Regions from separate parts of the Nonomuraea sp. 3-1Str genome, predicted to be linked through region 4. Evidence: riboswitches for the same ligand, from Rfam matches in the RefSeq annotation. Region 4 holds a riboswitch; each other region holds the start of a gene.
What was found. A riboswitch is a leader RNA that binds a small molecule or an ion and turns the genes downstream of it on or off. The one in region 4 is predicted to bind cyclic di-AMP.
Positions count from the first base shown of each region.

Region 1: it holds a riboswitch for cyclic di-AMP, as region 4 does, so the genes downstream of both, MTP10_RS24575 (CHAP domain-containing protein) here and MTP10_RS25925 (hypothetical protein) in region 4, are expected to answer to the same signal.
Region 2: it holds a riboswitch for cyclic di-AMP, as region 4 does, so the genes downstream of both, MTP10_RS09930 (C40 family peptidase) here and MTP10_RS25925 (hypothetical protein) in region 4, are expected to answer to the same signal.
Region 3: it holds a riboswitch for cyclic di-AMP, as region 4 does, so the genes downstream of both, MTP10_RS30350 (hypothetical protein) here and MTP10_RS25925 (hypothetical protein) in region 4, are expected to answer to the same signal.

Region 1 covers NZ_JALHBK010000016.1:33,676-40,877, forward strand. The annotation lists gene MTP10_RS24560 (carbohydrate ABC transporter permease) at 1-623, opposite strand, end outside; gene MTP10_RS24565 (sugar ABC transporter permease) at 650-1,606, opposite strand; gene MTP10_RS24570 (ABC transporter substrate-binding protein) at 1,686-3,017, opposite strand; gene MTP10_RS24575 (CHAP domain-containing protein) at 3,396-4,094, opposite strand; cyclic di-AMP (ydaO/yuaA leader) riboswitch at 4,108-4,247, opposite strand; gene MTP10_RS24580 (Gfo/Idh/MocA family oxidoreductase) at 4,366-5,319, opposite strand; gene MTP10_RS24585 (aldo/keto reductase) at 5,340-6,155, opposite strand; gene MTP10_RS24590 (hypothetical protein) at 6,278-7,202, shown strand, end outside.
Region 2 covers NZ_JALHBK010000004.1:248,058-255,259, forward strand. The annotation lists gene serA (phosphoglycerate dehydrogenase) at 1-701, shown strand, start outside; gene MTP10_RS09925 (hypothetical protein) at 1,021-1,143, shown strand; gene MTP10_RS09930 (C40 family peptidase) at 1,318-2,019, opposite strand; cyclic di-AMP (ydaO/yuaA leader) riboswitch at 2,021-2,166, opposite strand; gene MTP10_RS09935 (3-isopropylmalate dehydrogenase) at 2,265-3,311, shown strand; gene MTP10_RS09940 (branched-chain amino acid aminotransferase) at 3,499-4,596, shown strand; gene MTP10_RS09945 (thioredoxin domain-containing protein) at 4,751-5,395, shown strand; gene cimA (citramalate synthase) at 5,579-7,156, shown strand; gene MTP10_RS09955 (helix-turn-helix domain-containing protein) at 7,116-7,202, opposite strand, start outside.
Region 3 covers NZ_JALHBK010000023.1:144,836-152,037, forward strand. The annotation lists gene MTP10_RS30320 (hypothetical protein) at 1-147, opposite strand, end outside; gene MTP10_RS30325 (alpha/beta hydrolase) at 204-1,985, opposite strand; gene MTP10_RS30330 (VOC family protein) at 2,098-2,475, shown strand; gene MTP10_RS30335 (DUF1232 domain-containing protein) at 2,522-2,914, opposite strand; gene MTP10_RS30340 (aldo/keto reductase) at 3,221-4,081, shown strand; gene MTP10_RS30345 (DUF5302 domain-containing protein) at 4,155-4,358, shown strand; cyclic di-AMP (ydaO/yuaA leader) riboswitch at 4,543-4,679, shown strand; gene MTP10_RS30350 (hypothetical protein) at 4,868-5,683, shown strand; gene MTP10_RS30355 (alpha/beta hydrolase) at 5,948-6,787, shown strand; gene MTP10_RS30360 (hypothetical protein) at 6,807-7,178, opposite strand.
Region 4 covers NZ_JALHBK010000017.1:149,249-156,450, forward strand. The annotation lists gene MTP10_RS25905 (FAD-dependent oxidoreductase) at 1-825, opposite strand, end outside; gene MTP10_RS25910 (histidine kinase) at 1,271-2,395, shown strand; gene MTP10_RS25915 (response regulator transcription factor) at 2,392-3,033, shown strand; gene MTP10_RS25920 (hypothetical protein) at 3,093-3,629, shown strand; gene MTP10_RS25925 (hypothetical protein) at 3,927-4,889, opposite strand; cyclic di-AMP (ydaO/yuaA leader) riboswitch at 4,894-5,029, opposite strand; gene galT (galactose-1-phosphate uridylyltransferase) at 5,097-6,176, opposite strand; gene MTP10_RS25935 (DeoR/GlpR family DNA-binding transcription regulator) at 6,179-6,952, opposite strand.

The DNA.
Region 1 (7,202 bases), on a different contig from region 4:
ATGAGCGGCCACATGAACTCGTTCCAGGTCTGCATGAACACCAGCAGGGCCAGCACCGCCATCCCGGGCCGCAGCGCGGGCAGGACGACCCGGCCGTAGATGCCCAGGGTGGTCGCCCCGTCGACGCGGGCGGCCTCGACCAGCTCGTCGGGCACCGCCTGGGAGGTGTACTGGGTCATCATGAACACGCCGAACCCGTTGACGAGGAACGGCAGGATGACCGACTGGAGCTGGCCGGTCCAGCCGAGCTTGACCATCATGTCGTACAGCGGCACCACGCCCATCTGCTGGAGCGGCACCATCATGGTGACCAGGATCAGCCCGAGCAGGACCTTGGAGCCGGGGAAGCGGAGCTTGGCGAACGCGAAGCCGGCCAGCGTCGAGATGAGCACCACCGACACGGTCACGGTGACGGCCACGATGGCGGAGTTGACCAGGCCGGTGATGAAGTTGGCGTCCTCGGTCGACAGCAGCCGCTGGACGTTCTCGCCGAGGTGGCCGCCGGGCAGCAGCGGCGGCGGCGTCTCCACGGCGTCGTCGTTGGTGCGCGTCGCCATGATGAACATGTAGTAGATCGGGAACGCGGACAGCAGCAGCGCGAAGCCCAGCACCACCTTGGTCATGAGGCCCGCGTCCCAGAGGCGGTTGTTCACTTGCCTCCTCCGATGCGCCGGGTGAACCAGTAGTTGACCATCGTCCCGAGCAGGATCAGCACGAACAGCAGCCAGGCCGCCGCCGAGGCGTAGCCCATCTCGAAGTCGCGGAAGGCGGACTTGACGATGAACATGGCCACCGTCTGGTACTGGCCGGTGGTGCCGCCCGTCATCATCGGGTTGCCCTCGAACATGACCGGCTCGGTGAACAGCGTCAGCCCGCCGATCGTCGAGATGAACACGACGAACACCATCGTCGGCCGCAGCATCGGCACCGTGATCCGCCAGAACTGCGTGCGGGCCGACGCCCCGTCGATGGAGGCGGCCTCGTACAGGTCGCGCGGGATCGTCTGCATCGCGGCCAGCAGGATGATCGCGTTGTAGCCCGTCCAGCGCCAGTCGACCATCGTGGCGATCGCGATCCAGGAGGACCACTTCTCGTTCTGCCAGATGATCGGTTCGACGCCGAACCAGGACAGGATCCAGTTGAAGACCCCGTAGTCGCGGCTGTAGAGCTGGCTGAAGATGACGGCCACGGCGACCACCGAGGTGATGAGCGGCAGCAGCACGCCGAGGCGCAGCAGCAGCCGGCCGCGCAGCCTCTTGTTGAGGGCGTTGGCCAGCAGCAGCGCCAGCACGAGCTGCGGCACGGTGGCCAGCACGAACATGCCGAGCGTGTTGACGACGGCGTTCCAGAAGGCGGCGTCGGTGATCAGCTCGCCGTAGTTGGCCAGGCCGTTGAACTCGGTGTCGCCGGCCAGCTCCCAGTCGTGCAGCGAGACCCAGAGCGTGTAGCCGAGGGGGAAGATGCCGAAGACGGCGAACAGTAGGTAGTAGGGCGACACCAGCACATACGGCGTGCCCTTGAGGTCGAAGCGGGCCATCCGCCGGGAGGGGGCCGACCGCCTGCCCGGCGCCCGCCGGGAAGGCGGCGGCGCGAGTTGGATAGTCATGGAAGCCTTTCGAGCCGGGGCGGGGAGGGGTGGCGCCCGCAGAGGGGAAGGGGCGCCACCCGGTCCTGGGGGACGGGGGTCAGCCCGCCGCCTTCACACCCGCCTCGACGAACTTCGACCAGGCCTCGTCGTACTTGATCGCGCCCTGGTCCATGCCCTCGATGACCTTCTCGACCGCGGTCTTCACCTGGGCGTGCTTCTCGCCGAAGAACACCGGCTGGAGGTTCTTCACCGACTCGCTGAAGATCTGGCCGGTCGGCGCGTCGTTGAAGTAGGCGTTCTTCAGGCCCGCCACCTCGGGGTCCTGCTGCGCGGGCAGCGAGCTCGGGAACGCGCCGGCCTCCTTGAAGGCCGCGATGTGGCCCTCCTTGCCGGTGAGGTAGTTCACGACCTCGGCGGCTTCCTTGGGGTGCTTGGTCTGCTTGGGCACCGCGAGCCAGGAGCCGCCCCAGTTGCCCGTGCCGCCCGGCACCGCCGCGACGTCCCAGTTGCCCTTGTTGGACTCGCCGGCCTTGCCCTCGATCACGCCGAGCATCCACGACGGGCAGCCCATGGTGGCGAAGCCGCCGCCCTTGATGGCCTTGTCCCACGCCGGGCTCCACGCCTGCAGCTTGGCGGTCATGCCCGCCTTGCTGAAGGTGGTCACCCAGTCGAAGGAGGTCTTGACGGCCGGGTTGGACTCGATGACGAGCTTGTTGCTCTTGTCGAAGTAGGAGAGGTTGCCGTTCTTCGGCGCCTCCTGGAAGAGGATCACGTTGTAGATCGTGTTCGGGCCGTCCATGAACTTCGCGCCCGTCTTGGCGGCCTCGAACTTCTTGCCGGTCTCCAGGAACGCGTTCCAGTCCGGCCAGAGCTTGCCGACCTCCTCGCGGTCGGTGGGCAGGCCCGCCTTCTTGAACAGGTCCTTGCGGTAGCACATGGTCATGCCGCCCATGTCCGTGCCCAGCGCGAACAGCTTGCCGTCCGCGTTGAGGCCCGCTTCCCACTTGGCCGCCGGGAAGTCCGCCTTGCGGCTGTCCAGGCCGTACTGGCCGAGGTCGGTGAAGAACTGCGGACGGGCCGCCATGAGGCCCATCGCGCCCTCGTCGATGCCGACCACGTCTCCGGCGCCTGCCCCCGCCTGGAGACGCTGGAGCAGCTGCGGCAGGTACACGTCCTCGAACCGGTCGGTGAGGTTCGTGTACTTGATCTGGATGTTCGGGTGCTCGGCGTTCCACTTCTTGACGGCCTCGTCGTAGCCGAAGTTCTCGCCGCCGCCGAAGGTGTGCACGTTGATCGTGACCGGCTCTGCCGCCGCGCTGCTCTGCGAGCCCGCCGGGGTGGTGCCGCCACCGCCGCTGCTGCACGCCGCGATGGCCAGCAGGGCCGTCATCGCGGCTCCGGTCATGACCAAGCGCTTGTGGTTCTTCATTCGGAACCCCTCTGGGTGGTGAATGTGGGAGGTGCATCGCGGCGTGAGGCCGCGATGGGAAGGTCTTGGGAGCGCTCCCACAAAGAGTGCCCTCATGGCGTGGGGGTCGTCAACGGCCCGAAACGCAACCGTTACCTCGGGCCGTATTTGTCGCTGTGAAAGCGGATTTAGGGGCCTAAACAGCGCGAAAAGGTCGCTGGGAGCGCTCCCATACCATCCGTCCCGTTAACGCCACACGAACGGACAACCCGCTGTGGGACCGGGCGGGACGGTCAGGCGTACGGGGGAATCCTCCCGGAACGCGAGCGAGCGCGCGCCGGGGGAAGGCGCGCGCTCGCTCCCTCTGGGGAGAGGTGGGGGAGTGGTCGGGGGACCGGGTCAGCCGGCGTAGTTCGGGTAGCCGTAGCCGACGACCTGGGAGGTCGGCCGGACGCGCTGCTCGACGCGGCCGTTGCCGGTGTTGCCCTCGATCGTGGAGATCGTGCCGTTGCCGTTGTCCTTGACGACGAACCCGACGTGGTTGATGTCGTCCAGGTCCTTGCTGCCGCTCCAGGAGAAGAAGACGACGGCGCCGGGCTTGGCCGTGCTGCCCCAGCGGTGGTTCTGGGCGAACCAGCGGGCGTGGGCCACGGTGTAGGCGTCCCAGCCGACCTGCGGGCGGGCGCCGGTCTGCTCGCCGACCCAGGAGACGAACATCGAGCACCACGCGGCGTTGAGGTAGGACTGCGGCGAGCCGCCGTCACGCTTGACGGTCTCCAGCGCGCGCTGCGACTTCGCGTACCACTGCTGGAACTTGGTGCCGCCGCCGTAGGCGTTCTCGGAGGTGCCGACCTGGGCGCGGGCCACGTCGAGGACCTTCTGCGCGGTCACGTTGACCCGGCCGTACTGGGAGCCGGACACGGCCTGCTTGTTGACGGTCTGGCTGACGGACGAGTTGGAGGCCGGCCCCACGTGCTCGGGGGTGTCCGCGTTGGCCGGCGCGACGGCGCCGAAGGCGGCCGAGGCGATGATGGTCGCGCCGAGGGTGGCGCGGATCGTTCCGGGCGTGAGGGCACGGATGAGACGGTGCTTGGCCATCGAGAAGGGATGCTCCTTGCTTCCATGCCGCTTACCGGGTTAGCTGACGGGTTCGGGCGTGGAAGCTGCCCTACGGCACAGGGGAGTGCCGATTCACCCCAAGAGAAGTGGGTCCCCGGTTCCGCGCTCAGGCGGATTCAGCGGTCACAGGGGGGTCCTGTGATGATCTGTGCGACAGGCCGGCAACGAACGGGCAAACCGGACGTAAGCCGACGAACAGGATTTAAGGTAATACATCCGGCAAGAGGATTACAAGTGGATAAATGCCCAGCTAGGAGAGCTGAGATCGTGCCTCCTCCAGAAGCCCCATCATGGCAAGGCTTTCGTCCAGTGGCATGATCTCGCTTTCGGTCCGTCCCTCGGCCAGGGCGTCCCGTACCTCGCGCAGCTCCCCCGCGTATCCGTTGTCGGCCGGGTCGAGGTCGTGGACCTCCGTCGCCATCGACGCTCCGCTGAGCACGACGCGGTTCGGGGCCCAGAACGGCGCCTGGATCTCGGCCCGCATCCCCGCGCCCACCACGTAGGCGCTGTTGGGGAACGAGGCGAGCAGCGAGGCCTCCACCAGCGCCCGCCTCCCGCCGGGGTAGACGAGCACGCCGCCCGCCTCCGCGTCCACGCCGGACGGCGCCAGGCAGCCCGTCATCCGCACCTCCGACGGCGCCCCGAGCAGCAGCTGGGCCAGCCCGAACGGGTAGATCCCCAGGTCCAGCAGGGCCCCGCCGCCCAGCTCCGGAGCCCACAGCCGGTGGGCCGGGTCGAACGGCAAAGCGAAGCCAAAACTGGCCTGCACCGAGCGGATCTCGCCGAAGCGCGGGTCGGCGGCCACCCGCCGGATGAGCGGGTTGAACCGCATCCACATCGCTTCCATCAGGAAGACCCCGGCCTCGCGGGCCAGGCGCACCATGCGCTCGGCGTCGGCGAGCGAGGCGGCCAGCGGCTTCTCGCACAGCACGGCCTTGCCCGCCGCGATGGCCGCCTCGGCCACCGCCAGGTGCTGGGCGTGGGGCGTGGCCACGTACACGGCGTCGACGGCCGGGTCGGCGCACAGCTCCGCGTAGGAGCCGTACGCCGACTCGGCGCCCAGCTCCGCGGCCAGCGCGGCGGCGCGGCCCAGGTCACGCGAGCCGACGGCCGCCACTCGCATGCCGGTCTCCGCGGCGATGACCGCGCCCACGGTCCGTGCGATGCCGCCTGTCGCCGCGATGCCCCATGCGAGATCCCTCATGGCGAGGGATCATAGCTTTTTTACCCAAATGTGGCGGGATCGGGCCCAAGGCGGCGATTGGCGTTGAGTGCCCCGATAGCCGCCAGGTCCTCGTCGTCCAGGACGAAGTCGAACACGTCGATGTTCTCCCGGATGCGGGACGGCGTGACCGACTTGGGGATCGTCACGTTGCCGAGCTGGATGTGCCAGCGCAGCACGACCTGCGCCGGGGTGCGCCCGTGCTTGGCGGCCAGCGTCTGGAACGCCGGCTCCTCCAGCAGGCCCCGGCCCTGGCCGAGCGGGCTCCACGCCTCGGTGAGGATGCCGTTGGCCTCGTGGAAGGCCCGCAGCTCGTGCTGCTGGAGCCACGGGTGCAGCTCGATCTGGTTGATCGACGGCGTGATCCCGGTCTCGTCCATGAGCCGGGTGAGCGCCTCCACCGTGAAGTTGGACACACCGATGGCCCGGGCCCGCCCGTCGCGGTGCGCCTTCTCCAGCGCCCGCCAGGCGCCCACGTAGGCGTCCTGCTTCGGCGCGGGCCAGTGGATGAGATAGAGGTCGACGTGGTCCAGGCCGAGCCGCGCCAGGCTCTCGTCCAGGGCCCGCTCGGCGCGGTGGTGGTCGTCGTTCCACAGCTTCGTGGTGACGAACACCTCCTCGCGCGGCAGATCGGAGGCGCGCACCGCCCGGCCCACGCCCTCCTCGTTGCCGTAGATCCTGGCGGTGTCGACGTGCCGGTAACCGGCCTCCAGAGCGGTCGTCACGGCCCGCTCGGCCTCGTCGGCGGGTACTTGCCAGACGCCGAACCCGAGCTGGGGGATCGAGACGCCGTCACTGGTGAGATGGAGCGAGTTCATGGCCTCCATTGTTCACGCGGCGTTCCCCGCGCCGTCAGGGGGCCGGATTACGGTGAGCGCGTCGTGCGGTCGCAGGCGACCCGGAGCGAAGCCGGCATCAGCCCGGAGTGGGGAGAGCAGGGGTGGCGGAGCGGGCGTCGGCCTGGGTGGAGTCACCCCTCCAGATGCTCTGCGCCGTCGAGGCGCACCACGCCGGCCTGCTCGGCCCCGCCACCGCCGTCGTGCCCCGCGCCGGGCAGCGCGCGCTGAAGGCCACCCGCCGCGAGCTGCGCCGCCTGTCGCTGCCCGAGGGCCTGGAGCTGGCCGAGCCGTCCGAGAAGCTGCCGCGCCGGATGAACGCCGCCGGCGACGCCTTCTCCGGCAAGGTGCAGCTGCGCTGGCTCACCTCCCGCCCCGGCCGGCTGGTCGTCGTGGACGACGGCCTGGCCACGCTCCGGTTGCTGGAGCTGCTGGCGGCGGGTCCGTACCGTCCGCTGCTGCGGGCCCGCGCCCACCCGGGACGGCTGCGCGCCGTGCTGGGGCTGGCCGCCGCGCTCAGGCTGCGCGCCGGCCGGGTGACCGTCTTCACCGCCCTGCCGGTCACCGAGGAGCTCGAACAGTCGGTCCGCGACGCCGGGTTCGACCTCGTCCGCCATGACTTCGCCTGGCTGCGCTCCCAGCCGCCCACCGAGCCCGGACCGGCCGAGCGCACCGTGGTGCTCGGCACGTCCCTGGTGCGCAACGGCCTGGTGCGCCGCGACCGCTACCTGCGCTGGCTCACCGACCTGGCCGGCGCGGAGCCGCTCGCCTACTACCCGCACCGGCGCGAGGATCCCGCGGACGTGGCGCTGATCCGGGAACGGCCCGGCATCACCGTGCACGACGTCGGAGCGCCGGCCGAGCTGACGCTGCGCGGCCTCGACGCCGGGCAGCGGGTGCTCAGCCTGCCCTCGACCGCCATCGCCTCGCTGCGGGTCCTGCTCGGCCCGCGCGGAGTCGCGGTGGAGCCGGTGGCCGTGCCGGACGACTGGTGGACCAGCGGGGCGGCCCCCGCCCTGCGATCGCATC
Region 2 (7,202 bases), on a different contig from region 4:
GCAGCGTGAAGCTGGCGCTGGCGGGCGAGTTCGTGCCCGACGCGGTCAACGTCCAGGGCGGCGCCGTCGCCGAGGACGTCAAGCCGGGCCTGCCGCTCGCCGAGAAGCTCGGTCGCGTCTTCACCGCCCTGGCCGGCGAGGTGGCCACCAAGCTCGACGTCGAGGTGCGCGGCGAGATCGCCTCGCAGGACGTGCGGGTGCTGGAGCTGGCCGCGCTCAAGGGCGTCTTCACCGACGTGGTCGAGGACTCCGTGACGTACGTCAACGCGCCGCTGCTGGCCAAGGACCGCGGCGTCACGGTGGAGCTGGTGACCAGCTCCGAGAGCCCCGACTGGCGCAACGTCGTCACCGTGCGCGGCGTGCTGGCCGACGGCCGGCAGGTCTCCGTGTCCGGCACGCTGTCCGGCCCGCGGCAGATCACGAAGATCGTCGAGGTCAACGGCTACGAGATGGAGATCGAGCCGACCGAGCACCTTTCGTTCTTCACCTACACCGACCGGCCCGGCGTGGTCGGCGTCGTGGGCCGCCTCCTCGGCGAGCACGGCGTCAACATCGCCTCGATGCAGGTGGCCCGTGACGTCAAGGGCGGCAAGGCGCTGATCGCGCTGACCGTCGACACGGCCATCCCGGCCGACGTGGTCGAGCAGATCGTCGCCGAGATCGGCGCGGACAGCGGCCGCTCGGTCGACCTCGACGGCTGACGGACCGTCCCCTTCCCGAAGACCGCCGCCGGACAGCACCTGTCCGGCGGCGGTCGTTTTTGTCTCACGATGCGAGATATTAGGACGTCCTAGGAGACAGCCGGGAGACCGGAAGGTACATTGCTAGCAATGCGCCAGGTTCTCGTACTCATTACCTGCCGCGGCGGGGCCTGTTAGGGCAGGCCGGCGACCCGCCGCGGTGTGGCGTCGCGTCGGCCGTCAGTCCCATCGCCTGGTCCGTGTTCCCGTGCCGCGAGCTCATGCTCGGCCGGGATTCGACTCCCGTCTGTACGACGCCCCGCGAAACGAGATGAACCACATGTATGAGATGTACTCCTGGAACGGTGCCGAGGAGCGCGACGACGAGGCGGCCGAGGCCGTGCAGACCGCGCTGGACCGCCGCGACAACGGCGGCGCCCCGCAGGCCGCCGACCAGCGCTGACCTTCCCCGGCCGCTCCTGACTCGGCCGGCTGTTTCCTGACCCGGCCGGCCGGTCCCTGACCCTGTCCTGATCCCCGTCATGCCGGTGGGCCGGGCGCGAGCTCCGGCCGCGCCCGGCCCACCGGCAGTGGGTCACAGGACAGGTGTCACTTGATGGGCGTCACTTGATGGGTGTCACAGGATGGTGGCCGCGGGGATGTTGGCCGGGGCGGGGGTCTTGCGCTCGGCCTTCATGGCGGCCCACGCCTTGACGCCCTTGGGGTCGGGGCGGACGGCGCCGACGAAGGAGGCGCGGCGCCAGGCCGACAGGCGCTCCACCTTGACCACGTCACCCGTCTGCGGGGAGTGCACCATGTACCCGGGCTTGGAGATCATCCCGACGTGCCCGAGGTTGTGGAAGAAGACGAGGTCGCCGGGCTTGAGGTTCTTCCAGGAGATCTTCCGGGAGAACGCCCGGTACTGCTCCGCCGCGGTCCGGGGGAGCTGGATGCCGGCGTGCTGGTAGGCCTTCAAGGTCAGGCCGGAGCAGTCGTAGCCCTTGCGGGTGGTGCCGCCCCACACGTACGGGGTGCCGCGTTTGTCGAGGGCGAACTTGAGTGCCCGTTTCCAGGCGGGGAGAGGGGTCTTCTTGTCGCGGGCGGCTTGGACGTCCGCGGCGGTCAACATGACGATCGGCGAGGTCAGGCGGGCCGTCGTGGTCTCCTCCTTGGCGCTGCCCGGCAGCGAGGAGGACGCGTTCTGGAACGTTCCAGAAGTGATGGGGGGAAGGGGGGTGCTTTGCCGCGACGGCTGGGAGGAGGCGAGGGAGGCGCTGGCCGGGGCGGCGAGCGCGACCCCTGCGGTCGCGACGGCGGCGAGCATGGCGATGCGAGACACGAAGGTCCTTCCATACGGCCTACCGGGTTAGCTGACGGGCTCGGGCCTGGAAGTGGCCCTACGGCGGTGACCTGCCGATTCGCCCCGAAAAGGGGAATGGGTCCCCGGCTCCACGCAACTGCTGCGCGGATTCGGCTCGACGGACTCTAACGAAACGGTCAAACGACCGCAATACCTGGCAAAACGGATGTCCGGTACGTGAGATGGTGTGTTCGGCAGTCGAGACGAGCCGGTAGGGTACGGCCATGGATTCGCGCGACATTCGCCTGGCAGTGATCCCTGGGGACGGCATCGGCACCGAGGTCGTGACCGAAGGGCTCAAGGTGCTCGAAGCCGTCGGCACGAAGATCGAGGCCACCCACTACGATCTCGGCGCCGCCCGCTACCACCGCACCGGCGAGACCCTGCCCGACTCCGTCCTGGAGGAGCTGCGCGGCTACGACGCGATCCTGCTCGGCGCCGTCGGCGACCCCAGCGTGCCGCCGGGCATCCTGGAGCGCGACCTGCTGCTGCGCCTGCGCTTCGTCTTCGACCACTACGTCAACCTGCGCCCGGTCAAGCTCTACCCGGGAGTGGAGACGCCGCTGGCCCGCGCCGGCGCCGAGGACATCGACATGATCGTCATCCGCGAGGGCACCGAGGGCCTGTACGCGGGCACGGGCGGCGTGATGCGCGGCGGCACCCCGCACGAGATCGCCACCCAGGAGTCGCTCAACACCGCCCACGGCGTGGAGCGCGTGGTGCGCTACGCCTTCGCCAAGGCGCAGTCGAGGCCGCGCAAGAAGCTCACGCTCATCCACAAGACCAACGTGCTGACCTACGCCGGAGACCTCTGGCAGCGCACGGTCAACCGGGTGGCCGAGGAGTTCCCCGAGGTCACGACCGACTACAGTCACATCGACGCGGCCTCGATGTTCTTCGTCACGCAGCCCGAGCGGTTCGACGTGATCGTCACCGACAACCTCTTCGGTGACATCATCACCGACCTGGGCGCGGCGATCGCGGGCGGCATCGGCCTGGCCGCCAGCGGCAACATCAACCCCGAGCGCACCGCGCCCAGCATGTTCGAGCCGGTCCACGGCAGCGCGCCCGACATCGCGGGCCAGGGCAAGGCCGACCCGACCGCGACGATCCTGTCCGTCGCCATGCTCCTCGACCATCTCGGCCTGCACGCCGAGGCCACCAAGGTGGAGCAGGCCGTCGCCGACGACATCATCGAGCGGCTGAGCGGCGGGGCGAGCCGGACGACCGGCGAGATCGGTGACGACATCACCGCGCGAGTATCGGGCTAGGGCCGCCCCAGCTCCGTAAGCGCCTGGCGGTCCGAACCGGACCTGCCAGGCGCTTTTCGCATGTTCGGGGTCATACCATCCCAGTGACCCCTTGCCATCCCAAATAGCGAGACACTAGGAAGTACGTGGAGTGCCGGCGCGCAGTGCCGCCGGCATCACCGAGTCGTAGAGAGAAGGACCAATCGTCATGACCATCGCTCAGAAGCTCAGCTTCGACGTGCAGCTATCCGACCACGCTCGCACCGCGGCGGAGCGCGAGCAGGTACTGGCGAGTCCGGGCTTCGGGCAGACCTTCACCGACCACATGATCTCCATCCAGTACACCGAGGGCGAGGGCTGGCACGACGCGCGGCTCCAGCCGTACGGGCCGCTCTCCCTCGACCCGGCCACGGCGGTCTTCCACTACGCGCAGGAGCTGTTCGAGGGGCTCAAGGCGTACCGGCAGATCAACGGCTCCGTCGTGACGTTCCGGCCGTACGCCAACGCGGCCCGCTTCAACCAGTCGGCGGTGCGCATGGCGATGCCGGAGCTGCCCGAGGAGACGTTCGTCGAGTCGCTGGAGCAGCTCGTGCAGGCCGACCGCGAGTGGGTGCCGACCGCCGAGGGGCACAGCCTCTACCTGCGGCCCTTCATCATCGCCACCCAGGTCGGGCTGGGCGTCAACTACCCGTCGCGCACCTACACGTACATGGTGATCGCCTCGCCGGCGGCCTCGTACTTCAGCGGCGGCGTCAAGCCCGTCTCGGTGTGGCTGTCCACCGAGTACACCCGCGCCGCCCCCGGCGGCACCGGCTTCGCCAAGTGCGGCGGCAACTACGCCGCCGCGTTCGTCGCCCAGCGCCAGGCCGTGGAGAACGGCTGCGACCAGGTGGTGTGGCTCGACGCGGCCCAGCACGCGTACGTCGAGGAGATGGGCGGGATGAACCTGTTCTTCGTCATCGGCGGCAAGCTCGTCACTCCCTCCCTGACCGGCACCCTGCTGCCCGGCATCACCCGCGACTCGATCCTCGCGCTGGCCGACGACCTCGGCCTGGAGGCCGAGGAGCGCCTGGTCAGCGTCGAGGAGTGGCAGGAGGGGTGCGTGTCGGGCGAGGTCAGCGAGGTGTTCGCCTGCGGCACGGCGGCGGTCGTCACGCCGGTCGGCTCCGTCAAGGGCGCCGACCGCTCCTGGACGGTCGCCGACGGCACCCCCGGCCCCGTCACCCTGCGGGTCCGCGAGGAACTGCTCGGCATCCAGTACGGCTCCCGCCCCGACCAGCACGGCTGGATCCACAAGGTCCTCTAGCCCCCGCTCCCGCGCAGTCCTCTCCCGTGGCGGCGACGCGGCCCGTCTCCCGGCGGGCCGCGTCGCCGTGAAGCGGCCTCCCGGGATGCCCGGTTCGCGGCGTTCACAGGTGATTCCGGTAAGGTCGCCGCGACCGGATCGAGGGACGGGACGAATGACGAAGAGGGTGGCGGCCGTGCTGGCCGCCTTGGCGGTGCTGGCCGCGCTCGTGGTGTTCCAGACGAGCGGCGGCGACGGGTCGTCGCCGGGTGTGCGGCTGCTGCGGCAGGCCGACGGCAGCATGGTGCTGGCCGACACCAGTGCCACGGCGCCGGTGCTGGACCTGTACGAGGACTTCGACTGCCCGGTCTGCAAGGACCTGCACAGCAGGGTGGACGCCACGATGCGGCGCCTGGCGGCCGAAGGCAAGGTCAAGGTCGTCTACCACCCGATCACGATCTTCCAGGACGAGCCGATGCGCTCGAACTCCATCCGGGCCGCCGCCGCGGCGCGCTGCGTGCCCGAGGCCAACTGGCTGGCCTTCCGCGACGAGCTGTACGGCATGCAGCCCGCCCCGCACGGCGAGGCCTCCGGCTTCACGCTGGAGGAGCTGGTCAGGGCCGCCCGCCAGGCCGGCGCGTCGGTGGACCAGTGCGTCACCTCCCAGACGTACGCCGAGGACCACCTGAAGCAGAGCGCCAGAGTCCGTCTGGAGGGCACGCCCACGGTCGTGCTCGACGGGCGGCTGCTCGGTGACGAGGCGTTCGACCCCAAGGCCCTGGAGACGGCCATCACCGGCGGCTCGGGCGTCACCGTGTGACTCTTTGTGTCCATAAGGTGAGACCGATGTGCCGAATGGTGAGTCCGTATGGCAGACTCCTAGGCACCATGTTCTACGGTCTGCTCATTATCGGCAGGCGCGCTGGCTGACGCAGGGACCGAGCCAGCGCGCAGACCTCTCACGCCCGTGAGGGGTCTTTTTGTTTTCCAGGGAGACGACACCATGGCCGACGACCGCTTCCACGTCTATGACACGACGCTGCGTGACGGCGCACAGCAGGAGGGGCTCAACCTCACCGTTGCCGACAAGCTCGCCGTCGCGCGCCATCTGGACGGGCTGGGCGTCGGCTTCATCGAAGGGGGATGGCCGGGCGCCAACCCCAAGGACACGGACTTCTTCAGGCGGGCCCAGACCGAGCTCGACCTGAAGCACGCGCAGCTCACCGCGTTCGGCGCGACCCGCCGGGCCGGTGTGAAGGCAGCCGACGACCCACTGGTGGCCGCACTGCGCGAATCCGGGGCGCCGGTGGTGACCCTTGTCGCCAAGAGTCACGACCGGCACGTCGATCTGGCCCTCCGCACGACGCTTGAGGAGAACCTCGCGATGATCCGCGACACGGTCTCCCATCTTCGCGCGGAGGGCCAGAGGGTCTTCCTCGACGCCGAGCACTTCTTCGACGGCTACCGGTCCAACCCCGCCTACGCGCTGGAGGTCCTCAGGACCGCCGCCGAGGCCGGCGCCGACGTCGTCGCCCTGTGCGACACCAACGGCGGCATGCTCCCCGACGAGCTGGCCGACATCGTCCACGCGGCCTCGCAGACCGGCGCCCGCGTCGGCATCCACTGCCATGACGACACCGGCTGCGCCGTCGCCAACACCCTGGCCGCCGTCCAGGCCGGCGCCACCCACGTGCAGGGCTGCGCCAACGGCTACGGCGAGCGCTCCGGCAACGCCAACCTGTTCACCGTGGTCGCCAACCTCCAGCTCAAGCGCGGCTTCGACCTCGTGCCGCCGCCGGCGCTGGCCGACATGACGCGCATCGCCCACGCCATCACCGAGGTCACCAACGTGACCCCCAACTCCCACGCCCCGTACGTCGGCACGTCGGCGTTCGCGCACAAGGCCGGCCTGCACGCCAGCGCCATCAAGGTCGACCCCAACCTCTACCAGCACATCGACCCCGCCCAGGTGGGCAACGACATGCGGATGCTGGTCTCCGACATGGCGGGGCGCGCCTCGGTCGAGCTGAAGGGCCGCGAGCTGGGCTACGAGCTCACCCCGGAGCACACGAAGTCCCTGGTCGAGCGGGTCAAGGACCTGGAGTCGCAGGGCTTCACGTTCGAGGCGGCCGACGCCTCCTTCGAGCTGTTGCTGCGCGACACCGTCCAGGGGGAGCGGCGCCGCCACTTCGAGGTCGAGTCGTGGCGGGTGATCGTCGAGCGCACCAAGGGCGGCGACCTGGTCAGCGAGGCCACGGTCAAGCTGCACGCCAAGGGCGAGCGGATGGTCGCCACCGGCGAGGGCAACGGCCCCGTCAACGCGCTCGACCGGGCCGTGCGGCTCGCGCTGGAGCAGCTCTACCCGGAGCTGGCCAGGCTGGAGCTCATCGACTACAAGGTGCGCATCCTGGAGGGCACCCACGGCACGGGCGCCATCACCCGCGTGCTCATCACCTCCAGCGACGACACGGCCGAGTGGGCCACGGTCGGCGTCGCCGAGAACATCATCGACGCCTCCTGGCAGGCACTGGAGCAGGCGGTCACCTACAGCCTCCTCCGCGCGGGCCACGAGACCGGCTGAGACGAGCTTCGGGCTGGGAAGCTCCGGGGCACAAAGCACGGTCCTC
Region 3 (7,202 bases), on a different contig from region 4:
CTGATCGCCGCTGAGGCAGGTGTGCGGCGGCACCGAGCTCTCGATCAGCTCCAGTCGTGGAGGAGGACTGACGGCTCCTGCCGTATCACGGACGAGTTGCTCGACGCGGGCGACGGCCTCGGATTGGCTCAGAGCGGGGTGGTTCACGGCGCATCCCGATAGCGAGAGTGTCAGCAAGGTGAGAGCGAAGCGAAGCACATGGATCACCTGTCCGATGGGTGGCCCAGTTCGGGCAACAGCAGTTGTGGCTGCGGATTCAGCGGTGCGGGGTACACGAGATCGTCGTATTGGCCGTTGATGATCCGCCCCATGTTCTGCAACGAAACGGAATATGGCTGCCAGTAGCTGCTGTGCGCCGAGGTGAAGACCTCTCTGCCCACGGGGAGACGTTGAGCACCGAAAGAGGCGTCACCTGGGTCTGCGCCGAAGCGACCGAGCGCGGCGACTGGGTCATTGCCGGCCTCTCCTACCCAGACGTGCTCCGCTTCGAGGCCGAGTTGCCGGACATGATCCACTCCAACTCCAGGGCTGCCGATGAGGATGACGTCATCGGCGAACCGCCCCGGGCGCAGAACGGCGGCGCGACCGGTCGTCAATGACCCGTAACTGTGACCCACAACAACCGTCCGAGCCCTGTTGGACGGTGTGTGGGCAGCGTGAAGCCCGTCGAGGAAGGAGGCGAGTTTCTTGCCGCCCTCGGCGGCGGCCGAAGAAAAGGCGACGGATCGGACTGGATCGATCAACCCTGGATCGAGCTGTGGGGCGTCATAGCCGAGCCACGTGATAGAGGCAACGGTGCTGCTGCCGCTGTTATAAGAGGCCTGCTGCCACAACGCCCGGGACCGTTCCAGATCCCCCCGTGCGGCGTCCAGTCCCGACGTGAGCCCCGACACAGACGTGACCGTGATGTCCGCCGTGTCCGGATCGCCCCAGGAGACGACGAGCCGCCCCTGACCCGTCACGTCGAACGCCAGCAGCAGCGGCGCCGGATGTCCCGCCACCGGGTGGAGCTGAGACTCGATGAGGTCGATGCGCCGCAGCCGGGCGGCGATGCGTTCCCAGCCGCCCAGCAGGCCCGGGTCCGCGAGCCGGCCGAGGTCGGCCGTGGCCGTCTCCAGCTCCCGCTCCAGCCGGGTCCGCTCCTCGGCCAGCCCGCGGCGGTTGGCCCGGTCCCGGACCGTCGCCGGCAGGCCGTTCAGCAGCCCGGACCACCGGAGCGTCACCAGGCGTTCCCGTGCCTCGGGCGGCAGCGTGTGCCACCACGCGGCGACCCGCGCCGCCAGGCCCGCGTCGGTCCCGTTCTCCTGGACGGTCAGCAGCCGCGTCACCGCGTGCTCCTCGCCCGCCGCGATGCGCGCCAGCAGGCGCTCCGCGCCGCCCGGGTCGGGGGCGTGGCCGCCGAACAGCCCGTACGCCGCCAGCCCCGCCGGCAGCGTCGGGCCGGGCACTGTCTGGCGGATCAGGTTGAGGCGGCGCCGCAGGTCGTCGCCGTGGGCGGCGGCCCAGGTGGCGATGCGGCGGAGTTCGTGGCCGGGCTCGGCGGGCAGGCCGGGGGCGGACAGCTCGGCGGCGAGGCGCGCCCCGGCGACCGGCAGCGTCTGTGCGGCGTGGCCCAAGGACGCCACCAGGGCGGTCATGGCGACCTGCTCGATGCCCTGGAAGCGGCCCGGGGCGGGGGCCAGAGCCGCGACGGACGTGGTCAGCGCGGGAACGGTCGGTGCCGGTCCGCCGTGCCGTACGACGAGGAGGGCGAGCGCGTGCAGCGCGTCCGCGAGCGAGGACTGGAGGCGGGCCCGGTGGCGGGCCAGGTCCGCCGCGAAGGCGGGGGCGCCGCCGCCGACCCAGGCGTGGGCGTGCGCGAGCCGGGCCGCCGGGTCGAGGCCGGCGTGATGGCCCGCCGCGAGTGCCGCCGCCCGCCCGTACGCGGCCAGTGCCGCCGCCGCCCGCTCGTACGCCGCGAGCGCCGCCGCGCTGTGATCCGCCATGACGCGGCCAAGAATGCCAGGGCAGCCCGTGGGCCTTCAGGCGTTCGGCGACTCCTCCGGGTATCGGGGTATGCGGCATGAATCTCCGGTGGGGCGGGGTAGTGAAGTGTTCATGGCTTGTCGGATCAGTGAGTTGGTGCTGGATTGTCGCGACCCCGAGCGGCTGGCGGCGTTCTGGTGTGAAGTGCTTGGGTTCGTGGTGATAAACCGGGATGAGGGGAGCGTGGAGATCGGGCCGGGGGAGACCGGGTTCGGGGGGCTGCAGCCGACCCTCGTGTTCAATCCGTCCGACGATCCGAGGCCCGGGAAGCTCCCGCTGCACATCGACGTGAACCCGACCGATCGCGACCAGGCCGCCGAGCTGGAGAGGCTGCTCGCGGCGGGGGCCCGGCCGGCGGACGTGGGGCAGACCGGCGAGGAGTCGTGGCACGTGCTGGCCGACCCGGAGGGCAACGAGTTCTGCCTCCTCCGCATGAGGCTGGACGACTGAGCTCGCTGCCGCTCGCCGGTGCGCGCGAGTGGGCGGCGGTTGGTGGTCAGCTGCGGTCGCCGAGCAGGCGGAGGAGCAGCCGGGGCTCGCCCGGCCAGGCGTCCAGCAGCACCTCGCGGGGCACCTGCCGGGCGGCGTACCGCAGGGCCAGGGCGACCACCACGATGTCGTCCAGCGGCCCGATGACCGGCAGGAACTCCGGGATCAGGTCGATCGGGCTGGCCACCCACACACCCGCGATCACGATCGCGATCTTCGCCCGGCGCGGCACCGCGGGGTTGCTCCGGAGCCTGCGGACGGCGGTCAGGCAGTCGGGGATGAACGCGGCGAGGTCCCGCGCGAGCCCGGGCGGCAAGCGGCGCGCCAGCAGGACGAGCACACCCCACGTGGCCGCCACGCACACGACGGTGACCGCCAGCCCGATCAACCAGCCACGCACGACGTTCCGCCCTCTTTCGAGCCGTGGCGATCACCGCCCGGCCTCCGCACGACCTCACATCACTGTACGGCGACTCCCCGGCACGCCCGCCCCCGTCCGCACACCCGACGGGTCCACGTGCCCGCCCGCGACCGTCCGCCACCGGGCCCACGTGCCCGCCCGACGACCGTCCGCCACCGCGTCCACGTGCCCGCCTCGTGCGTGGCACCCGCGCCCCGGGCGCCGGACCACAAGCGTCACCCCCGGCTGGCGAAACCGGTAGGGTCGCCTTCCTCTTTCGGTCGCCCCAGGGGGAGGATGGTCCGCATGAACACGCGACCACTCGGACAAACCGCCGTCAGCTCCATCGGTCTCGGCGCGATGCCCATGTCGGTGGCCGGGCACATGCCCGACGAGGCCCAGTCGATCCGGACGATCCACGCGGCGCTCGACGCCGGCGTGACGCTGATCGACACGGCCGACGCCTACACGCCCGCGTCCGACGAGGTGGGTCACAACGAGCGGCTGGTCGCCAAGGCGCTCGCGAGCTGGGGCGGTGACGGCGACGCGGTGCTGGTGGCGACCAAGGGCGGTCACACGCGGCCCCCGGACGGCGGCTGGGCCGTGGACGGACGACCGTCGTACCTGGTCGAGGCGTGCGAGCGGTCCCTGAAGGCCCTGGGCGTGGAGGCGATCGGCCTCTACCAGCACCACCGGCCCGACCCGGCCGTGCCGTACGAGGAGACGATCGGCGCGCTGCGCGACCTGCTCGACGCCGGCAAGATCCGGATGGCGGGCATCTCCAACGCGAACCCGCGCCAGATCAGGATCGCCTACGACATCCTCGGCGGCCGGCTGGCGAGTGTGCAGAACCAGTACTCGCCCGCGTTCCGCTCCAGCGAGCCCGAGGTGGACCTGTGCGAGGAGCTGGGCGTGGCGTTCCTGCCGTGGTCGCCGCTGGGCGGGATCAGCGCGGCGGGGCGGCTCGGCGGCGCGCACGAGGGGTTCGCCAGGGTGGCCGAGCAGCGCGGGGTGTCTCCGCAGCGGGTCTGCCTGGCCTGGGAGCTGGCGCGCAGCCCGGTCGTGGTCCCGATCCCGGGGGCGAGCCGGCCGGAGAGCATCCTCGACTCGGTGGCGGCGGCGGACCTGGTCCTGACCTCCGAGGAGCTCGCCGCTCTCGGCGGCTGAGGAGGCCCGCCGGTTTCGCGCGGCGGGTTCGGGCGTGCGAAGCTTTGAATGTCCCCAACACCAGGAGGTCCTCATGACGGAAACACCGGAGCCGGAAGCCAGCGAAGCAACTCCCGAGGACGAGTTGAAGCGCAAGTTCCGTGAGGCGCTGGAGCGCAAGCGTGCCCGGCAGGCCGACTCGGGCGCTGGTGGCAGGGGCGGCGACGCTTCCAAGATTCACGGCGCTCACGGACCGGCCGCCAGCAAGCGTTCCTTCCGGCGCAAGAGCGGAGGCTGAGGCGTCCGGAGCACGGGCTGAGACCTGGTTTCCTGGAGGGGTACGGCATGCCGTACCCCTCTTTTTCTTTGCCTGAAAGGTAGATCTTCGCCCGATTTATGGGCTTACCTTTGCTTTTGTCCGGTTTGCTGGCTAGAGTCAAGCGCATTCCGGTCAGTGACCTAGCCCTTCGAGAGGAAGCGGCGGCTGACCGGCGCCGAATCCCGCACCGCGCGGGAACCGGGGACCCACTTCTGGGGTGAATCCGGCCGCACCTGGCCGGTAGGGCATCTCCACGTCCGAACCCGTCAGCTAACCCGGTAGGCGAGATGGAGAGGACAAGACTTCATGCGCTACCGCGTACCCCCGGACGGGGCAGTGTCACCAGCCGCCTCCTGAGCGGCACCCGTTCCCCCTGACCTTCTCTCGCGCTCTCGCGTAGCGCCCGTTCGGCGTTCTGCCCGGCTACGCGTCCCCATCTCTTCGGAGCGCGCCCCTCTGTACCCCCACGTAAAGGACTTTTTCAACACATGTCCGAACGACTTGGCATGCGTTCCTTCAGCCTCTTCACGGCGGCCGTACTCGGCGCGCTCACCATCGGCGCCGGCACCACGGCCGCGCACGCCGACACCGACGAAGGCCGGCAGGTTCTCCTCAAGGGCTCGACCACCGCCTCCTACTTCTGGGACGACTCCTCCGGCCGCGCCGGTGACACCGGCCTGCCGGCCAGCGGCAAGCCCATGCAGAAGGGTCTGGCAGCCAGCCCCAGCTGGCCGCTCATGACCGAGGGCTACGTCATGTACAAGGGCAAGAAGGCCCCCTTCTTCGTCGGGGACCGCGGCCCGGGCGTGCCCTCCAGCAGCGGCGTCATGCTCGACCTCGACGCCAAGACCTTCGCCCAGCTCACCGGCGGCCGCTTCAACTCCAGCACGCTCGGTGTGGACGGTGTCGGCGGCCAGGGCCACATCAAGGTGAGCTACGTCATCACCAAGTGGGGCAACGGCGCGGGCAAGAAGAACCACCCGGTCGCCTTCTCCACCGGTGCCTGGCGTCGCGTCGACCACAACCCGGCCAAGCCGCCGGTGCTGGCCGAGGACAAGTCCACCACTCCGGAGGAGTCCGGCGCCGGATCCGCGGGCAAGGGCACCTCCGTCTCGTCCCGTGACAAGGACGACGCAGGCGTGGTGAACGCCTCCGAGACCACCACCCGCACCGAGGCCCGCGACGCCGCCTCCGGCGACGAGGGTCTGAGCACCTCGGCCAGCCTCGCCCTGGTGGGCGTGGCCGCGGTCGGCGGCGGCCTGTACCTCGGCCGCGACCGCCTGCGCAAGCTCGTCCAGCGCTGACCGCCCGGCCCGCATGCCGCCCCCTCAGGCGGCACACGGGCCGGCACCCGACCATCGGCCGGGTCCGGACGCCACCCCGTCCGGTCCGGCCTCCCCCGGGGGCCTGCCTGCCTCTCCATCCAGGCCCCCACCTCGCCACCCCGTTCCGGAACCGCCGCCGCCCCGGCGGTTCCGGGACGGGGTGCGCGCATTTCCGCGCACACGGGTCCCCGCGTGGGGGCTTTACCGGCCCGCGATCCGAATGTCATTCTGTTTCTCGTGACCATGCGAGCGAAGGCCAACGGCATCGAGATCGCCTACGACAGCTTCGGCACGGCCGGGGGCCGTCCCCTCCTCCTCGTCATGGGCCTCGGCGCCCAGCTCATCCACTGGGACGACGACCTGTGCCACCTCCTCGCCGAGCAGGGGCACCACGTCGTCCGCTTCGACAACCGCGACGCGGGCCTGTCGACGCACCTGCACGACCTCGGCCAGCCCGTGCTCGGGGGCCCGGCGCCGTACCTGCTGGACGACATGGCCGACGACGTCGCCGGGCTGATGGACGCGCTCGGCTGGAGCGCCGCCCACGTGGTGGGCGCCTCGATGGGCGGCATGATCGCCCAGACGCTGGCCATCCGGCATCCCGGCCGGGTGCTCACGCTCACCTCCATCATGTCCACGCCCGGCTCGCGGGTCGCCCCTCCCACGCCGGCGGCGAGCGCGGTGCTGCTGGCCACGCCGCCCGCCGGGCGCGAGGAGGTGGTCGCGCGGGCCCAGGACGCCTGGGAGGTGATCGGCTCACCCGGCTTCGAGCCGGACCGCGCGCGCATCGCGGACGTGGCCGCCCGCGCGTTCGACCGCTGCTTCGACCCGCCGGGCACCGCACGCCAGCTCGCGGCCATCATGGCCTCCGGCGACCGCACCGAACGGCTGCGCCGGCTCGACGTGCCGGCGCTCGTGGTCCACGGCGAAGCCGACCAGCTCGTCCCCCTCGCGGGCGGCCGGGCCACCGCCGAGGCCATCCCCGGCGCCAGGCTGCTGACCTTCCCCGGCATGGGCCACGACCTGCCGCGTCCGCTCTGGCCGGACCTCGTCGCCGCGATCGCCAAGCTGACCGCCGGATGACCCCGCCGGCGCCGCCCGGCTAGACGTCCAACTTCTCCTCGATGGAGCGGAGCTGGTGCCTGGCCATCGCCAGGTTGGCCCGGGCCCGGTCCAGGGCCAGGTAGAGGAACAGGCCCTTGCCGCCGCGCCCGCTGATGGGCCGGATGATGTGGTACTGCGAGCCGAGCGTGATCAGGATGTCCTCGATCGTGTCCTTGAGCCCGAGCGAGTCCATCGTGCGGAGCTTGGCCTTGACCACCTCGGTGTTGCCGGCGCCCGCGACCTGGAGGTCAAGCTCCTTGGAGCCGCCGAGCGAGCCCAGCGTCATGCCGCTGCCGTGGTCGACGACCGCCGCCCCGATGGAGCCGTCGATCGTCATCATCTCCTTGAGAGAGACGTCCATGCTGGCCATGTCATTTCTCCGTTCTCTGCTGAT
Region 4 (7,202 bases):
CGCATCCCCGGCGGCGACGATGCGGTCGTCGTCGACGCTGGTCAGGGTCTCGTCGGTGAGGAGGCGGCCCGTCTCGTCGGTGCTGAGGCCGCTGCGGGCGGCCAGGTCGGGAACGCCGAAGCCGGCTGCCCAGATGGTCAGGTGGCCGCGCACCTCGCGGCCGTCGGCGAGGCGGACGGCGTCGGCCGTCACGGACGCCGCCTTGGCGCCGGGGCCTTCGAGGACGGTCACGCCGAGGGCCGCCAGCCGCTTGGCGACGAAGCGGCGGCCGTTCGGGTGGAGGTAGGGGCCGAGCTGTCCTCCGCAGACGAGGGTGACGGTACGGCCCGCCTCGGCGAGCTCCGCCGCGATCTCGATACCGGTGGCGCCGCCGCCCACGACCGTCAGCGCCGCGGTGGCGGGCGCGGCGGCCACGGCCTGGCGCAGCCGCTCGGCCTCCTCCAGGGTGGCGATCTGGTAGGCGAACCTGTCCGCGCCGGGCACCTCAGGCACGCCGCTGCGGCTGCCCACCGCGTAGATCAGGTGGTCGTACCCGACCGTGCCGCCGCCGGCCAGCGAGACGGTCCGCGACTCCCGGTCGATCGCGGTCGCGGTGTCGACCACGAGCTTGACGCGTTCGCTCAGGACGTCCTCGTAGTCGACGACCGCGTCGTCGGACCCCGCCACCAGCTGGTGCAGGCGCACGCGCTCGACGAAGGCCGGGCGCGGGTTGACGAGGGTCACGGCCACGTCGTCGCGGCGGGTCAGGCGGTTGGCCGCGAGGACTCCGGCGTATCCGCCGCCGATCACGATGACTTCCGTCCGGCCGCCGGTGTGCTCCGTCATGGTCTCTGCTCCGTTCGCTCGGGTTTCGCACACAAGGCGCCGGACGGAGGGAACCTGTGACAAGGTGTGGCGCGGATCACATCGGGCGGTGGGTCGGAGCGGAGCTGATCGAGTTCGCTGTGCGGGTGGCGGCGGCGGGTGCCGGTGGTGAGCCGACCGGCGGTCCCGCAGCCCGACCCCCGCTAGTGGCGGAGAGTCTTCTTCAGAGTGTGTGAATGGCAGTCGTCAGGATCGGCCTCAATCGGGTTGAATCCATCCGGGCGGCAAACGTGCCCAGCCTGAGGTCGTCGGTGACCTGGATGACGTGTTCATCGATGAGGTAGGCGTAACGTGCCCAGCGCGGGCTGCCACGGACGGAACCGGGTGGCGTCCGGGTCGAGGAGTTCCACCGAGCGTGCCGTACATTCGGTGCGTGAATGTGTCGGAAGCGATCCGGGTGCGGTAGATGTTCGTCTTCGCGCTCCCGCACCGCGGCCGGCTCACGTGGCCGCTCCGCGCGGTCCGGCTCGCCGGGCTGGTGGTCCTCCTGGTCACCATCATGCGGACGGATCCCGGCCTGATCGACCGCCGTCCCGTCGTGATGGCCGGGCTGCTCGCGGCGGCGAGCGCGGGATGGCTGCTCTGGCTGGCCTCGGACTGGCTCGGCCGCCGTTCGCTGGTCGTGGCGCTGCTGCTGATGGGCGTCGCGGGGGCCGCGCTGACGGGTGCGGGTGCGGGCGTGGCCGTCGCGTTCCCCGCCGTGGCGCTCATCGACGCCGGAGCCAGGCTGCCGCCGCGCCAGGTCCTGCCGATCACGTTCGCGACCGTCGCGGCCATGGTCTCGCTGAGGCCCTCCTCGCCCTGGCCGTACCTGGTAGCGCACGTCTCGGTGCTGGTGGCGTGCGTGTTGCTCGGGACGTTCAGGAAGCAGGTGCTGCAGCGCGCGGAGCAGGCAGAGCTGCTCCTGGGCAACGCCGAACGGGCGGCGCAGGAGCGGGCCAGGGCGGCGGCGCTGGCCGAGCGTTCGCGAATCGCCAGGGAGATCCACGACATCCAGGCGCACGCGCTGTCGGCGCTCTCGGTGCAGCTCAAGGTGGTGGACGCGCTGGTGGAGGAGGGGGCGGAGGACGAGCGGATCAGAGTCTTCCTCCGGCGGGCGCAGGAACTGGCCGACGAGGGGCTGGTGGAGACCAGGCGCGCCATTCTCGCGCTGCGGGACGAGGCACTGCCACTGGAGGAGCTGCTGACCGGCCTGGCCACGGCCTACGCCGACCGTGCCGGCAAGCCCGCGGAGCTGGAGATGGAGGCGGCATCCGCGGAGCTGTCCGCCGACGTCGCCCTGACGCTGTATCGGGGTGTGCAGGAGGCGCTCACGAACGCACGCAAGCACGCGCCGGGAAGCCCCGTGCGCATACGCCTCGCTTACGGCACACACGCCACGCTGAGCGTTGTCAGCCAGGGCCCTGCCGCGCCGGTCGGCTCCGGCTTCGGGCTGCGCGGGCTCAGGGAACGGGCGGAGCGGCTGGGCGGGACGCTGAGCGCGGCCCCCAAGGGAGAGGAGTGGCACGTCGACGTGCGGATCCCGCTGTGATCAAGGTGGTCGTGGCCGACGACCACCCGGTCGTCCGCGACGGACTGGCGGTCCTGCTCGGCCTGCTGCCCGACGTGGAGGTGGTCGCGACGGCGGGCACCGGCGCGGACGCGGTCGCGGCCGTGGCGGCGCACCGTCCCGACGTGGTGCTGATGGACCTGCGCATGCCCGAACTCGACGGCGTCGAGGCCATCCGGTGGATCGGTCGTGAACACCCGCGGACCGGCGTGGTCGTGCTCACCACCTACTCCGATCAGCGGGAGATCGCGGCGGCGTTGCGCGCGGGCGCGCTCAGCTACCTGACCAAGGACGCCTCACGCGAGGACATCTACCAGGCGGTGGCCGCCGCCGCTGAGGGACGCAGCCTGCTCACCAAGCGGGTCCGCGAGTCGCTCTTCGACGCCGCTCCGTCCCCCGAGCCTCCGGACGGGTTGACGAACCGCGAGCTGGACGTGCTCAAGCTGGTCGCGGCGGGGCTGTCCAACCGGGAGATCGTGCAGCGGCTGCGCGTGAGCGAGGCCACGGTGAAAACGCACATCAACCGCATCTTCGCGAAGATCGGGGCGCGGGACCGCGCGCAGGCCGTCCGTTACGCCTACCGGCGGGGGATCGCCTCCGACTCTCAACCCACGGGTTGACGCGAACCAACCTCCGGCTTGACGATCGGCCCCGGCCCTGCGACCTACCGTCGTCTGCCATGAGCGATGTGAGCGTATTCCTCCTCAACCTGATCATCTTCGCGATCGCCATCGAAAGCGACATCGGCCGGCGGAAGGTGGGGCTGTTCCGGCTCCTGCGCCCTGTGGCAGGGGCGGCGGCGCTGGTTCCGATCTTCTTCGACGGCTTCGAGCTGTCGGGCACCGGGCTGCTGCTCGAAGCCGCGGCCACCGTGCTCGGCCTGGCGATGGGACTGGCCGCGGTCTCGTTCATGCGGTTCGAGTACGTGCCGGACAAGCAGGCCGTGTACTCCAGGGCCGGGCTTGCCTACGTGACCGCCTGGGTCGCCATCACCCTGACGAAGGTCGCCTTCTCGTACGGCGCGACGCACGTGTTCGGTCCAGAACTGGGCCGCTGGATGGCGGCGCACGACGTGGGAGCGAACGCGCTGAAGGCGGCGATCATCCTGCTCAACGTGTCGACGATGCTGGCCAGGGTCGGCGGCATCCACGTCAGGGCAAGGGCGACGGCCGCGCCGCGACCGGCTCCCGTTCCGGCCGGCGGGCCCGGCTCTTAGCACGTGAGATCCGGGCAGCTCAACTGCGGGTGCAACGGCACCACGCCGTCCGCGAGCACCAGATGTGCGGCACCCTCCACCGAGACCCGTTTCACCCCAAACACCACCTCGCATCAGATGCGACATGCATCGCATCTGATGCGGGATCCCGTCCGGCGTCCGGAGAAGTGGCAGGCAGCTGGCCACCCGCCAACGCACAGGATGACCTCGGCGGACGCCGCCCTCACAGACCGACGGCCAGCTGAAACGCCTTCTTCAAGAGCGCGAATAGCTCATCAGATGCTATTCGTCTCCTTATCAGTTCATCGAGATGTGGACGTGGTCGAAGTGGTTCTCGGTGATGCTGCCGCGGTCCGACATGGCGCTCCATCCGGAGCCCTGGTTGATGCGCTGCCGCCAGATCACGTACTTCACGCCCAGCTTCGCCTTGTTCGCCAACGCCCAGGCCGCGAGGCGGTCGCCGAGGGCCTGGTTGGCGGCGCTGGGCATGGTGCCGCCCGAACTCATCATGAAGTCGCACGCCCGGCCCAGCGGGTGCTCGCCGCTCGACCCCGAGCGGAAGCAGCCGACCGTGAACGGCAGGGAGAAGTTCTTCTGGACCAGCGCGCGCATCGCCTGGGTGCGGGGGGTGATGTTGTCGGTGCCCGACGGCAGCTCGGGCGCCCAGGTGCCGTCGGAGCGGCGGCCGGTGCTGACCGGCACGAGATCCTTGAGCTTCTTCTCGATGTCGTCGATGACGTCCTGGGCCTCGTCGCGCCGCTTGGCGACGTCCGCCGTCTCGGTGCTGATCCGGGTGGCCAGGGCGGCGGCCTCGTCGGCCGCCCGCTTCTTCTCGTCGCGGGCCTTGGCGACGCCCGCCACGACCGTCTGCTGGTCGCGGGTCATCTGCTCCAGGACGGCCGCGCCGGCGGCGCTGTTGGGAAGCATGAAGCCGAGGACGGCCGGGTCGCCGTTCTGGTAACGCAGCTGCGCGATCTCGGTGACCCGGCGCTCGGCCGTGGCGACCGCCTGCTCGGCGGCGGCGAGCCGCTTGCCGGCCGTGCCGGCCGCCTGCTGGGCCTTGGCCAGCTCGACCCGCTTGAGGTTGTAGCTCTCGATGAGCTTGTCGACCTTGCCGTTCAGTTTCTTCAGCTCGGCGCGCAGCTCGGACTCGCTGGGTTTGGGCGCGGCGGTCGCGGTGGCCGCGCCGAAGCCGGCGGTGGCGATCACGACGCCGATGACGAAGTTGATGGCAAGGCGCGTGGGGGACGCGGACGCCACGGAGTATTCCTCTCCCTCTGCCGGCCGGGTTAGCTGACGGGTTCGGGATGGGAGGTCCCTACCACCGAAGTGGATTCACCCCAGATGCGGTGGGTCCCCGGCTCCCGAGCGACGCGCCCGGGATTAGGCGTGTACCAGCTGTTACGGCCGGTACCGAAGGGATACTAGTAGTAAAGCGGAGGTCATGCGACTCCAATCGGAGATCAATCAGTGATCAATCTGTGATCGGAGCAGCCGGGCCGCCTCCTCGGGGAGCACGTCGTTGACGAACGCGCCCATCGCCGACTCCGACCCCGCCAGGTACTTCAGCTTCCCGGGCGCCCGCCTGATGCTGAACAGCTCCAGGTGCAGGTACCCCAGCTCCCGGTCCTGCCGTACCGGAGCCTGGTGCCAGGCCGAGACGTACGGCATGGCGACGCCGAACATCCCGTCCAGAGCCCGCAGCACCGAGGTGTAGAGCGGCGCGAACGCGGCGCGCTCCTCCTCCGACAGCGCGGCGAGGTCGGGGACCTGCCGGTGCGGATAGACGTGCACCTCGAACGGCCACCGGGCCGCGGCCGGGACGAAGGCCGTCCACAGCTCGTTGGCGGCCACGACCCGGGTCCCGGCGGCGCGCTCGGCCGCCAGCACGTCCGCGAACAGGTTGCCCCCCTGCCGGGCCGCGTGCCGCGCGGCCGCGCCGAGCTGGAGCTTCGTGCGCGGCGTGACGTATGGGTAGGCGTAGATCTGCCCGTGCGGGTGGGTCAGCGTGATGCCGATCTCCTCGCCCCGGTTCTCGAAGCAGAAGACCTGCTCGACGCCGTCGATCGCGGACAGCTCGGCCGTACGGTCGGCCCAGGCCTCCATCACCAGCTCGACCTGCGCGTCGGACAGGCGGGAGAACGAGGAGGAGTGCTCCGAGGTGAAGCACACCACCTCGCACCGTCCCACCCCCGGACGAACCTCGCTCAGGCCCCCCACATCCTGATAAGTCCCGAGATTCGTGGAGAAGGAGGGGAAACGGTTCTCGAAGACCACCACGTCATAGTCGCGCGCCGGGATCTCCGAGGCCCGCGTGTCCGTCGACGGGCACAGCGGGCACTCGTCCGCAGGAGGCATGAAGGTGCGCGTCTGCCGGTGCCCCGCGACCGCGATCCACTCCTCGGTCAGCGGGTCGTAACGCAGCTCGGAGGCCACCGGTCGCGGATTGAGCGGCCGGCGGTCGATCGCGCCGCGGTCGGCGTCGTCGCTCCGGTCGAAGTAGATCAGCTCCCGGCCGTCGGCCAGATGGGTGATGGTGCGCTTCACGACTACCCCTCAGCGATGATCAGTTGTCCGGCCCGGTCGGCCAGCTCGGTGCGTGCGTCCTCGGGCAGCCCCGCGTCGGTGATGACGACGTCGGCCTCGGCCAGCTCGGCGATCGTGCTGATGCCGATCGTGTTCCACTTCGTGTGGTCCGCCGGGACCACCAGCCGGTGCGCCGCGGCCACCAGCTCCCTGTCGGTCTCCGCCTCCAGCAGGTTCGGCGTGGTGAACCCGGCCCGCACGCTCATGCCGTGCACCCCGAGGAACAGCGTGTCCACGTGCAGCCGGCGGATCGCGGCCACCGCCACCGGGCCCACCAGCGCGTCGGAAGGAGTGCGGACGCCCCCGGTCAGCACGACCGTGCGGTCGGGGCGCGGGTTGCGGTGGAAGACGTCGGCGACCGGCACGGAGTTCGTGATGACCGTCAGCTCGGGCACGCCCGTCAGATGGTGGGCCAGCGACCACGTCGTGGTGCCGGCCGACAGCGCGACCGCGGTGCCCGGCCGTACGAGCTCGGCGGCGGCACGCGCGATGGCCTCCTTCTCGTGCTGCTGCCGGGCCGACTTGGCGGTGAAGCCCGGCTCCTCCGTGGACCCCTGGTCCAGCGCCGTCGCGCCGCCGTGGACCTTGGCCAGCAGGCCGCGCTCGGCGAGGACCTCCAGGTCGCGGCGGATCGTCATGTCGGAGACGCCGAGCTCGCGCACGAGGTCCGCCACCCGGACGCCGCCGCTGCTGCGCACGCGCTCGAGGATGGTCTGCTGTCGCTGCTGTGCCAGCAAGCCCGCGCTCCTTCCAACAGATTCCACCAAATTATGACATGCCAGTGTTGGGGAATGTTGACCGGTCTCACCCTTGTGCCGGAAGCGCCGGCGGGAGACGTTGGAGACGCACGTCACACCAGAGCTCGTCGCTTTCACAGGGAGGCTCGTATGGCCAGGCGCAGTCGCAAGGGCAAGGCCCGCAGGAAGAAGAAGGCCAACCACGGCAAGCGTCCCACGGCGCGCTGACGCCCGCCCGGCCGGCGGGACC